DNA from 2 places in the Lysinibacillus sp. FSL R5-0849 genome. Region 2 is predicted to be linked to the other one. Evidence: riboswitches for the same ligand, from Rfam matches in the RefSeq annotation. Region 2 holds a riboswitch; the other holds the start of a gene.
What was found. A riboswitch is a leader RNA that binds a small molecule or an ion and turns the genes downstream of it on or off. The one in region 2 is predicted to bind S-adenosylmethionine.
Positions count from the first base shown of each region.

Region 1: another riboswitch for S-adenosylmethionine. It lies ahead of MKY80_RS21790 (cyclase family protein); the one in region 2 lies ahead of MKY80_RS20450 (bifunctional homocysteine S-methyltransferase/methylenetetrahydrofolate reductase).

Region 1 is NZ_CP152004.1:4,394,339-4,400,711, reverse strand. It holds gene MKY80_RS21810 (hypothetical protein) at 1-158, opposite strand, end outside; gene MKY80_RS21805 (DUF2225 domain-containing protein) at 181-864, opposite strand; gene MKY80_RS21800 (Cof-type HAD-IIB family hydrolase) at 1,190-1,963, shown strand; gene MKY80_RS21795 (DedA family protein) at 2,037-2,633, shown strand; gene MKY80_RS21790 (cyclase family protein) at 2,663-3,400, opposite strand; SAM riboswitch class I at 3,489-3,595, opposite strand; gene MKY80_RS21785 (hypothetical protein) at 3,694-4,095, opposite strand; gene MKY80_RS21780 (helix-turn-helix domain-containing protein) at 4,245-5,816, opposite strand; gene MKY80_RS21775 (ABC transporter substrate-binding protein) at 5,895-6,373, opposite strand, start outside.
Region 2 is NZ_CP152004.1:4,127,810-4,134,182, forward strand. It holds gene metH (methionine synthase) at 1-983, opposite strand, end outside; gene MKY80_RS20450 (bifunctional homocysteine S-methyltransferase/methylenetetrahydrofolate reductase) at 976-2,823, opposite strand; SAM riboswitch class I at 2,913-3,012, opposite strand; gene MKY80_RS20455 (protoporphyrinogen oxidase) at 3,115-4,509, opposite strand; gene MKY80_RS20460 (globin-coupled sensor protein) at 4,698-5,990, opposite strand.

The DNA.
Region 1 (6,373 bases), 270 kb from region 2:
GCTTTAACCCATTTATACAGCAGCTCAGACGAGACACCTGTCAACGTCACAACCTCTTCATTTGTTAAATAACGATTATTTTTTCTTAATAAAAAATGATGCAGTTCTGAAAAAATATCCTCTTCTCTCACATCTATCTTTTTTTGAAATAGCAACATAACTAGTCCTCTCCTCGTCACATCAATTCATACTTTCTTTAACGGTTATAGGTTGTTCATCATATTTATAATTTTCCCAACGATTGCGTGCTAGCTTTCGATATTTTGGCGAGACATTCTTATCGGCAATTAATCTAGAAAATCCTTTTTTAGCTTCTGTCATATCACCAAGTCGGAGGCTTAGCTCGGCATGTAAAAATTGAATTCGCTCTCCACCTTCCTGGTTAGATGCAAATGATTTACTGTAAAAATCTCTAGCGGCAAAAAGGTAGCGTTTTTCAGATTCTTCGTCGTTTTTCAAACGATATAACCAGGCAATTTTTAATGCGAAATTTGCCATCAAAAGCGATTCTTCCATTGATGCGCGAGATACTAGATAGGCCAGCTTAAAGCTTATAATGGCATCATCGATTGTACGTTCCTGACAGATATTCATAGGTTTCTGTAGCTCTTTAATGTATAGTTCATCTATGAGCTGCATGAAAGGTCCGTATGTCCGCGTCATGGATTTATGGAAAGCAAAGCCACAATGTGGGCACACAGCAACTTCATACAGCAAAGGGTTTAGGCCATCATAGACGGGCATGAAATCTGTTTGTTCCTCGATAATTTTATATCGATTTGGGCGTACTTTATACGTTGTAAAATGCTTTTTGCAAAATTTACAATCTACGCTACTTTCATAGTAGTAGATGTTAAATGCCATAAGAATCAACTCCTTTGCATGCTCTAGAATTAGTATTTCTTTTGTTCTATTTAAACGCAATCGATAATCGTTCAATGTATTTAATTCATTATCTATCATTTTAACAATTCTGTGTTCTTTGGTATACTCCTTTAGAATTATTAAATTAAAAATAATTCTTACATTTTTAGTTAAATATCATTAGAAATAAGCTTGTAATAGTATTTATCGGTGTACTTAAAGTAAGTTATATAGTTCGAGCGAATTTTGTCGAATTATATACAATTTATTTCATAGACAATTTGAATTGTATAGTTCAAAAGTTATGTGCGAGAGGATGAAGTAAATGACATTTAAAATAGTGTTTTTTGATGTGGATGGTACTCTGGTCAATTATGAGGATGGCGCTGTGGAAGAAAGTACAAGGCAGGCCATTCACCTACTACAGGATAAAGGGATTCATCTAGTGGCTGCGACAGGAAGGCCATTGTCCATGTGTGAAGAGCTGAAAAGTTTGGGAATTGAAACCTTTATTACGGCAAATGGAGCATATGTGAAGCACAAGGATGTTGTCATACATAAAATTCCGATTGATAAGGGCATTGTTCAAAATGTTCAAGCTTTTGCACAGCAACAACAGCATTCCTTAACATTTTTTACAGAACAACTTACGATGAATGCTATTCAAAATCCGTTAGCCTTAAGCGCGATGCAAGAGACATTGTCTTTACGTGATTTTCCCGTTAGAAATGACAGCATTATAGAAGAAGAGGTTTTTCTTATGTGTCTTTATGCAGATGAGCAGGCTGAAAAAAGATTAGCTTGTCAATTTTCGAATATATTACGGCAACGATGGCATCCTTATATTGTGAATGTCTTACAGCAGGATGTGTCCAAGTCGATAGCTGTGAAGGCTGTACTGGATTATTTTGAGATTAATTCTAAGGATGCAATAGCTTTTGGAGATGGAGAGAATGATATAGATATGCTAGAGCAGGTTGGCCTCGGGGTTGCCATGGGAAATGGGAGCCAAGCTCTAAAAAATGCTGCAGATTTTGTTACAAAGAAATCCATTGAAGGTGGCATAGATTTTGCTTTACGTCAGCTTCACATTATTTAACGACATATTTGCTTGAGCAATTTTTTAGGGATACGGTTATGACTGTATAGAAAAGGTGTTAGGTGGTCGGAAAATGGCGCAGCATGTGCAATCTCTAATTGAACATTACGGGTATTTTGGCATCATTGTAATCCTAATTGGAGGCATTGTTGGGTTGCCACTTCCTGATGAAGTATTTTTAACTTATGTAGGCTATAGTGTTTATCGAGAAAGTCTTGAACATATCCCAGCGTTAGTAAGCGCCCTGATTGGCGCCATGGGAGGTATTACTTTAAGCTACTATATCGGCCACCGATTTGGCTTACCGCTCTTGCAGAAATATGGGCCAAAATTTCATATAACTGAGCAAAAAATTGATTTTACTAAAAAAATGTTTACGAAAGTAGGTCCTTTTTTATTAATAGTGGGCTATTTTATTCCAGGTGTACGCCATCTGACAGCTTATATTGCGGCTATTAATAATTATCCCTATAAGAAATTCGCATTCTTTGCTTATACAGGAGCATTTATTTGGACGTTCACATTTATAACATTAGGAAAAGTATTAGGGGAGAAGTGGCGATTCGTCGGTTACTATTTGTCCCATTACAGTATTTATGTCATCTTACTGTTTGTCCTTGTCATGTTAATCGTTTATTATTTATTGAAAAAAAGAAACGTACAAAAGTAAAAGTCGGTATGATTCGTACCGACTTTTTATTATGGCAAAATGGCAAATGATCGAACAGGGAATCCAGATGCTTTTTCAGGCTTAGGTACAATATTAAAAATAATAGCCCCTTTTGGAGGAAGCTTGTCCAAATTAGTCATAAGCTCAATTTGATAGGTGTCTTGATCAAGGACAAAATATTCTCCATCCAATTTGCCGCTTTGACGAAAATCAGTAGCAGAATCGGTATCAAAAGTTTCATGACCGATTGCACTTACTTTACGTTCCTTGAATAAAAATTGTAATGCCTCCAAGCCCCAGCCTGGAAGATGATTATGGCCATCCACATCTTTATTATTGAATGCTTCTTTATCGGGCCAACGCTTACTCCAATCTGTTCGCAGTGCCACAAAAGTACCTTCTTCTATTTGTCCATGTTGTGCCTCGAATTCTAGAATATCTTGGACACTGAGCGTAAAGTCATGATTACTAGTAGCCTCTTGTGATTTATCAATAACGATAAGCGGGAGAACGAGCTCCTTTAGCTCTAGTTCATCTAGAAAACGAGTATCTCTTACAAAGTGAATAGGTGGGTCAATATGTGTTCCATATTGTCCGGGAAAAGTAAACTGCTGTGCGAAAAAACCGTCATCATGCGAGAATAATGTTTCAAATTTAGCATCTTCAAACATAAAAAAATGAGGTGAATGTGGGCCGAAGGTATGTGTCAAATCGACCCATTGTTTTGATTTTAGTAAGTGCAATGCTTCTAAAAGTTCGTTAGACATTTAATTTCCTGCTTTCTAAAAGTAATGGTAAATAAAAAAGAGTCCTCTATAGAAGAGGACTCCCTGAATCATACGTGGGTAGTTCGTCTTCTCATCTTTCAGGCTTAGATTTTGCCAAAAGGAATTAGCACCATACTGATTGAGCTGGTTGCTGAGACTTCATCGGGCCGATCCCTCCGTCTCTCTTGATAAGAAATAGAATATAAGAATTTTCAGAAATAATAGTACAAATACTTTAGCATATATTTTTATAGTTTACAACTTTTATAGGATTACAGGGTTAAGATTTTTATTTACCAATTCAAAATTAACGTTACTCTACAGCAACCACTATCCATAAGCTGTATTCTAAAATTATCTGGTGTATAGTTGGTTTCGAATTTTGTAGTGATGCCTGTGGATGTAATCAATTTTTCGACATCTGTTTTATTTGAAAGTTGTGCAGCATTTTTTAAATCATGGGCAAATTGTTGAGAGCTATCAATTTTATCCGTAAGTAATTGTGCTTGCTGCATAATCGCCTTTATCCGCGTAGCTGAAGATATTAATTTTTGTGTATCAACAGGGGGAAAGGCACTATTACTGGTCGGCATTGCTAAATGTTGAGAAAAGGGTCTAGCTGCAAGGTGATGGGCTGTCGATGGTATTGGGTAATGGTAGGGGTGAACAAAATACGGATAAGGATTATAATACAATTCAATTCCTCCTATCCAAAAGCTGATATCTTATCTTATGTATCATGATCTTTTTAGGTGTTTGGATAAAGATAGTCCTGTACAGGAGTGTAAAACATAATATGCTACATAAACAAAAAAGGAAGCCATGGCAGCTTCCTTTACGTTCTTTAGCCAAGAACATTTAATACATCATCTATTTTTTTGCTATGTGATAGGATTCCATAATTCATCCACGTTAAAAAATCCACCTCATAAACACAGCTGCTCTTAACTGCTCTTAGGTTTTTCCACATAGAAGATTTTAAAATAGTACGCTCTTCATGCTCATAAATGGAGTGTTGCTTGTCGAAGGTGATAAACAAATGATCAGCGTCTAGCTGTAGCAGTTGATCTGATGTCAGATGAGCTTTACGCTGGTTAAGCGGTATTTTCCATACTAATGGATGAGGCGTTAAGCCCAAGTCACGATATAGGATTGGCCCTGTATAGCCGCATTCAGGGCCAGCATACAGTGTAATGCCAATGGACGAAATGCGAAGAAATGCAACACTTTGCCCATAAACGGATTTACCGAGAATTCGTCGAGCCTTCTGTACCTTATCCTCATATTCCATGATAATGTCTTGCATCATAGAGGTTTTCCCTGTTAAATCAGCAATTTTAAAGAGAGTCGATTGCCAGTCCTCCCCAGGGTGGTTGAGGTGACAGATTGGGGCCAGCTTATTTAAATGAAGACAAGTTTCCCAACGCTCTATACCAGCATCTAACATAATTAAAGTTGGTTTATAGTGAAAGAGACGATCCACTTCTCCAAACTGTACATCGATATCGGGAACATCCTGCAAACCTAAATAGTCTTGTTTTCCCCATTTGGAATGACTGAATTGAGCAATGGGTGTAATCCCTAAAGCTACAAAGAAGTCCTCTAAGAACGGTGCAAATACACGTACATTATTGCTCTGACTTCGTCGATATTGCCCTGGGGAAATACCTACATGCTCTTTAAAACGACGATTAAAATAATATTCGTTATTAAAGCCAATGGACTGACTAATTTCAAAGACACGATCATTAGTTGTCATTAATAACTGTTTGGCCTTTTCAATACGTATACTATTTAAATAATGAAGAGGAATCTGCCCCGTAATATCTTTAAAAATACGAGAGTAACTCCATCTTGGAACTTCTGCTAGTTCTGCTAACTGTTCAACAGTCCAATCCCTTCCAAAGTATTTGTGCAAATATTGAATAGATTGCTCTACAGATTGACGATCATTTTGTAGTATAGGCTTCGGTTGGTTTTGTTCAAAAATAAATAGCATCAATTCTTGAAAACGAACATGCTGCTCAAAAATAGTGTGTTCATCCTTTGCTTGACGACACCGATAAATAGCTTCTAATAGTTTATTGCATTGAGAGAAAGGAAGGAGACGTAGTTCTCTAACACTTGTAAAGAGACTAGTAGGAGCATGGGATTCACTAAGATAGATCGTGTTAAATGTCAATTGGTACAGGCAGAGAGGCTCATCGGCAGTGTGAATTTCGACATGGCTATTAGGTGGAATAATCACACATTTTTCTTTCATAAGGTGGATAGTTTCATGATTTGTCTTAAGTGTTCCGTTTCCACTAATAAGGATGAAAAGCGAAAAGTATGTATGGCTATATGACTGCATATTCACTGACAGAATAGTATATGAAATAGTTTGTAAATGATAGATTTGTGTTAAATTACCCATTGTCCACGCACTCCTAAGTAAAGTTTAAATTTGGAAAACAACAGAAAGAAAGCCCCCTAAAGAGCTTTCTTTTGTAAATTATTTCACGAACCATTTCTCAAGATCATCATATTTTCGTAGGTTTGCAGTAATGGCACCAGACTGCCAATAAGTTCGATCGGCAATATAAACTTGTCCATTTTTTACAGCAGGAACTGCTTTCCAAAGTGTACTATCTAACCATTTAATCGCCTCTTGATTTTCTTCAGTTTCCCAAGTGCCATTTGAAGGGAAGAGTATAATATGATCAGCATCTAATTCTGGAATAGCTTCTTCAGACAAGACCTCTTGGAACTCTGTCATATCACGAGCTAATGGATGTGGAGTTAAACCAGCTTCCGTATAAATGTAGCCTGTGTAACGATTCTTCATTCCGAATAATGCCAATGTTTTATCGGCAACATTTAAACGAACAACGGCAACAGTTTCGTCACCAACTGATTCATCTAACTTAGCTTTTAAATTAGTAACACGTTCCTCATATTTATCAACGATTTCATTTGCTTTCTCAGGGATAT
Region 2 (6,373 bases):
AGTGGCTCGATACCTGATACTGCGTGACCATGCGTTTTTTCTGGTAGCTGACGAGGCTTTTCATCTTTTAAAATTTCACGTATAGCCGCAATATGTGCAGGAGTTGTACCACAGCATCCACCCACAATATTGAGCCAACCCTTTTCTGCAAATCCTTTTAATTTTTGCGATAAAGATTCTGGAGACTCATGATAACATCCTTCTTCATCAGGTAAGCCTGCATTTGGATAACAGCTAATATACCCCGTTGACAGCTCTGCTAATGAGCGAATATGATCCGTCATAAATTCAGGTCCCGTCGCACAGTTTAAGCCCACCGATAATGGTTGAATATGCTCGATGGAAATATAAAAGGCATCAATGGTTTGCCCTGCAAGAGTAGTCCCCATAGGCTCAATTGTTCCAGAAATCATCACAGGTAATTCTTTACCAGTTACCTCGAAAGCACGAGTTACCCCAAGGGTACCTGCTTTCACATTTAACATATCCTGACTTGTCTCTAGCAATAGCACATCTGCCCCTGCTTCAATCAATGCCTTTGCCTGCACAAAGAAATTTTCTTCTAATTCATCAAATGTAATGCCGCCTGTAACTGACAACGTCTTCGTTGTTGGACCCATTGCGCCTGCAACAAAGCGGGGCCAGTCGGAAGTCGTATAATTGTCAACTGCTTGACGGGCAATTTCAACTGCACGTTTATTAATTTCTTCCGCTTTTGCACCTAGATTATATTCATTTAATACAAGAGGTGTTCCACCAAATGTATTTGTACAAATAATATCTGCCCCTGCCTCTAAGTACTTATGATGAATTTTCTCAATGACATCAGGTCTAGTAAGCACTAAATTTTCATTACAGCCATCTAGGTCCTCTCCACCAAAATCATCTGCTGATAAGTTTTCATTTTGCAGCATGGTTCCCATTGCGCCATCTAGAATTAATATTCTTTTATCAAGTTGTTCTTCAATCATGTGCTTAGCCATTTATACTTACCCCTTTTTTCTGTTCATCCAATTGCTCTATATATTTCATTAATTCTAATGTCACATCGTAGCGTAAAAATGGTGTAATAAGGTAAATACCTTGGAAATATTGCGCAGCCACTTCTACTAATTCCTTGGCAATTGCAATCCCCTCAAGTGTAGCGCGTTCCTTATCTTCACCACATGCTTTCATCCTTGATAAAGCATCTTCAGATAATTTTATGCCTGGCACCTCATGATGTAAAAACTCTGCACTTTTATAACTCGTAACGGGCATAATGCCAATATAAATCGGTGCTTGTAAATGCTTCGTTGCTTCATATATTTCTATAATTTTTTCCTTTGTATAAACAGGCTGTGAAATGAAATAGTCTGCTCCATGCTCAATCTTTTTTTCTAAGCGTGCCACAGCACGATCTAAAACACGAACATTAGGGTTAAATGCAGCAGCCACAGAGAAGTTAGCCTTTTTCCGTAGTGGTTTCCCTGAGAAAGAAACCCCTTCATTTAATTGTTTAATTAATTGGATAAGCTCCATCGAGGAGACATCATATACGCTAGTGGCACCAGGGAAATCTCCAACCTTCGTTGGGTCACCCGTAACAGCTAGCACATCATGAATTCCTAAGGCATTTAACCCCATTAAATGTGATTGAAGACCAATTAAATTACGATCTCGACAGGTAATATGTGTAAGGGGGCGCACGCCATTAGTACTTTTCAATAACGCCCCCATTGCAATATTGCTAATACGTGGGGATGCCAATGAATTGTCTGCCATCATCACTACATCGGCACCTGCCTCATATAGTTGTTTGGCCCCTTCAAGAAATCCATCTATTTCTAAGTGTCTAGGTGTATCCAACTCTACGATGACCGAGCGTTCACGCTTTACTTTTTCATGAAGTGGTTCAAATTTAGCTGGCTCGGCATCACGAACAATTTCAATCTTTTTAGGCTTCGCATGCTTTTCACTAACTGGTGATAGCTCTTCTAAATACTTCTTTGCGGCTGCAATATGCTTTGGTGTCGTACCACAACAACCCCCAATTAAGCGAACACCCTGATCACGCAGTTCAACAGCAGCGCGACCAAAATAATCAGCCTCCGACTCATAAACAACACGCCCGTCCTCTAAATCTAATAGCGAAGCATTTGGATAGGCTGACATAAATGCCTTTGCCGGAAGTTCTACAGCCTCAAACGCTTGAATCGTATGATATGGACCTAGACGGCAATTGACACCAACAATATCTGCACCAAGAATCTCTAACTCATGTAGCGCATTATTTAAAGACATACCATTTTGTAAAACACCAGGCTCATGCATAGATACTTGAGCAATTATCGGTATATTAGTTTTGGCGCGTAGCACGTTTAATGTTGCTGTTAATTCTTCAAAATCATAATAAGTTTCGAGTAAAAGGCCATCAGGATTTCCTGCAAGTAACACACTTGCCTGCTCTTCAACGGTCGCTAATATGTCATCTAATGTTGCATCGCTTTTACGAATGCCACGAATTCCACCAATTGTTCCTAAAACAAATTGACCGCCATCCGCTGCTGCTCGCTTAGCAATAGTAATAGCTGCTTCATTAAATTGTTTGACACTTGATTCTAGTCCATAGCGAGCTAATTTAATGGCATTGGCACCGTACGTATTCGTTTGAATAATATCAGCACCCGCTGCGATATATTCTCTATGAATCTTTTCAATTAATTCAGGTCTCTGAACATTCATTTCCTCATGACAATACTCCAATCCATAGCCATACAACACTGTGCCTATTGCACCGTCTGCCGTCAATACATGCGTTTTTAATTTTTCAAGCAATCCCATAAAACTAGCCTCTCTTCCTCTATTTCTGTATAATAAAAAGCCTTCTTTTATATAAAAAGAAGGCTTTAACGACTCATCATTATTGTTCCTTCTCATCTTCGACTCAACGGTCTTCTGGATTTAGCACCTGACAAAAAGTTGGTTGCTGAAGCTTCAATGGGCCAGTCCCTCTGCTTCTCTTGATAAGAATTATTAAGTATGAATTTTTTAAATAATTAAAAGAATCATATCGTTTACAGACGAATGAGTCAAGACTATTTCACATAACAAAGAAATTATTTGCTTAAAAACTTAGAAATTGGATAGTTCTTCTGCAAGCTCTTCACCAATTTTTTTCCCATTTTGAATGCAAGCACCAATACCTACTCCAAAATAAGAGCAACCCGCTATCGATAAATTCGGATAGTTTTCATTCAGCTCTAGTAGTAAGCCTTGTAGCGCTTCCCGGTGAGCTAAGTCATATTTAGGCATTTGATCAATCCACTTTGTGACATTCACAACGGTTGGCTTTTCATCAATTCCTAGGCTTTTCCGAACATCTTCTAAAGCGACGGCTGCCAATTCGTCGTCAGTCATTTTACGTAACTGCTCATACGCCGGATTAATACTCTTATAGAATAGGCGAACAAGTAGTTGATTGTTTTTCGATGTATGCTTCCACTTGCGACTCGTCCAAGTTGCTGCATTACAAGTGACATCAGAATTATGCGATACAATATAGCCTGTTCCATCCGCAGGTAAGTTTGCATCAGGCACATCAAAGCCTAGATAAATAGTAATGGCTGATGCTGTAGTAAACTGATCAAAATAATGTGTTAAGGAGTCGTCCTGTAATATACTTTGAACCGCTTCATTCGGTAGCGCTAGAACAACATAATCTGCCTCAATGTATTGACCATTCGCTAATGAAATCGAATACTTGTTCCCCGTTTTTTGGACATGATTTGTGGCTACCCCTTTAATGATGTCTACCTCTGTTAATGTCTGTTCTAATCGCTCAATTAAAGAGGATAATCCATTTTGAAATGAAATAAATTTTTTATTAGCAGCTTTAACAAATTGCTCACGATTCGCATCAAAACCTTTTATGATACTTCCATAGTCATTTTTATAGTCAATTAAATACGGTAAAGTGGAGGCAATAGAAAGTTGGTGTAAATCACCAGAATAGACACCTGCTAAAACAGGTGCAATTTGATTTTCCACAAGCTCTTCGCCAAGATAATAAGTTAAAAATTCCCCTATTGAGCTTTCTTTTGTAAAACCTGCATTGGGTAAAGTTAAATCTTTTAAAGCTTCTTGTTTGGCCTGGTCAGAGATAAGTGTGCTTTCCTCAAGTGATGCCACACTCATAGGTATACCGAAAGTAGAATCCGCTGGAATGGCGTGCAGCTCGTTATTTGTATAAATATAGGATATACCTGTTTCGTTGTAAACGAGATGATCTTCAAAGTCTAGCTCCTGCACTAGCTCCATTACACCTTTATGGCGAGCTACGATTGAATCAGCACCAGTTTCCATAATAAAACCTTGTTCATAGGCCGAATATAGTTTGCCACCTAAATATGTATTTTTTTCTACGAGCACTAGCTGAACATCTAAATTTTTTTCCTTCACTTGGCGTTGCAGATAATGCATTGTGCATAAACCAGTAATACCGCCACCTAATACAACAACTGTTTTCATAGTAAACCGCCCCTATTTTTAGTTCTGTCTACAGTATAAACTTATTTTCATTGAAAATTACGTTAAACCCTTTACAAATTTAGCAAAAATAGAGCTATCTCAACTGTGAGATAACTCTAGCTCCAAGAATATGCTTCTAAACACACATTATAATGAGTACTATAGTGTTTAATATAGCTACTAGTGATCTAGCTTTTTAAATTTTGGGCAAAGCTAGCTAATTTTTCTGCTGAGTTCGTTACTTCAGTAAAAGAACTACCCAACCCACTTAATATACCTGCGATTGCTTGTATTTTCGTCGCCATGCAATCATTTTGATCTTTTGCTTCTGTCATTGCCCCTACTATATTTGTAAATTGTCCTTCCGTGTGTAACATATTATCCTCACCAGATGCCACCTCATCTTGGATATGAATGAGAGATTGCTCTAATTTCCCGGTGCGTTCACTCGTTTTTTGCAACAATAATGCAACAGCGGTGACAGATTCCTTTGTTTGAATGGATAATTTACGTACTTCATCAGCTACTACACTAAATCCCTTCCCTGCTTCTCCGGCACGGGCTGCTTCAATAGCAGCATTTAAGGCCAACAAATTGGTCTGATTGGCAATATTGGTAACGACACTCATAATCGTTTCCATTTCCTTCGACATATCAGATAATTGTTCAATATTTTCTTCTATATCATGAAGAGATTGAATAATATTATGCATATTTAGTGATTGTTTCTTTAAACATTCACGTCCATCCAGTGCTTGGTTTTCAGCCAGCGTAGACACTTCTAGCGATCTCTTTGCCAATTGTTCAATTTCCCCAGACTGCTCGCTTAGTCTGCAAAATGAATTATTGGTTTCCTGTGAAATGGTCGCAAGCAATTCAGAGGAGTGTACAATTTGTCGTTCAATTGCTTCTTTTTCTAGTTCCATGTTTTCTTTATGCTGTTCAACTGTATTTTCATATGCCTCTAAAACAAGTTGCTGCTCGAAATTACAAATTTTAGAAATGGCCCTTATTGTATTAAACTGATCTCGCGGATGATCGATATGCTGTTCAACCAAGTCTATAAATGAGAGAGATAAATCTTGGAACGCGCAAATATACCATTGTGTTCTAAGCCCAATATGTACGTGCACCTTTGCAATTTTCACACGCCTTTGGTAAAATTCCTCATCAATCGTTCCGTTAAACATTTCAATAATGTGCTGCCGTAACGTTATTTTAAGCTTTTCTACAGAACTATGATGACTAATAATATTTACCAAATGTTGTTCGGTACCGATCATATTGTAAAAACGGTTTACGATGTGATCAACATTGTCCATAACATACGGCTGGAATGCTTTTAAATATTGTAAGTCTTGCTTCGTTACATTTAGCATTTCAATTTGCTTCACCATTAATTGGCGATTAGACAGCTCCATTTTCACCGTATATTGCTGTAAATCCAACGCCTTCGTCTTACTCTGTTTTTGAAAAATCACTTATCTTCCCTCTTTCGTTCCGTTTACTTTATCAGGCTGAGAAACAATAAATACCTTTTAGCATATTGATTGATACAACAAAAAATACCGATTAATAGGCTGACCATATTACTATGTTCCCATTTGCTTCAACTATTTCATTTGTCACACTGCTTCCTCCAAAAGCAGCCACACATTGTTCTATCATGAATAAAAGGTGAATTGCACTCAACTAACAGATTTTCTCTATACATTGACTACAGTCGATTTATTTATGTATGATTTCATTTCAAAATTACTCATTTACCTTAAACATTTTAAAAATTACTGTCAATTTTATTTATACCATAATTTTACATAACATATATATAAAGTCCTTACTACTACATTGTCTGAATTTCACC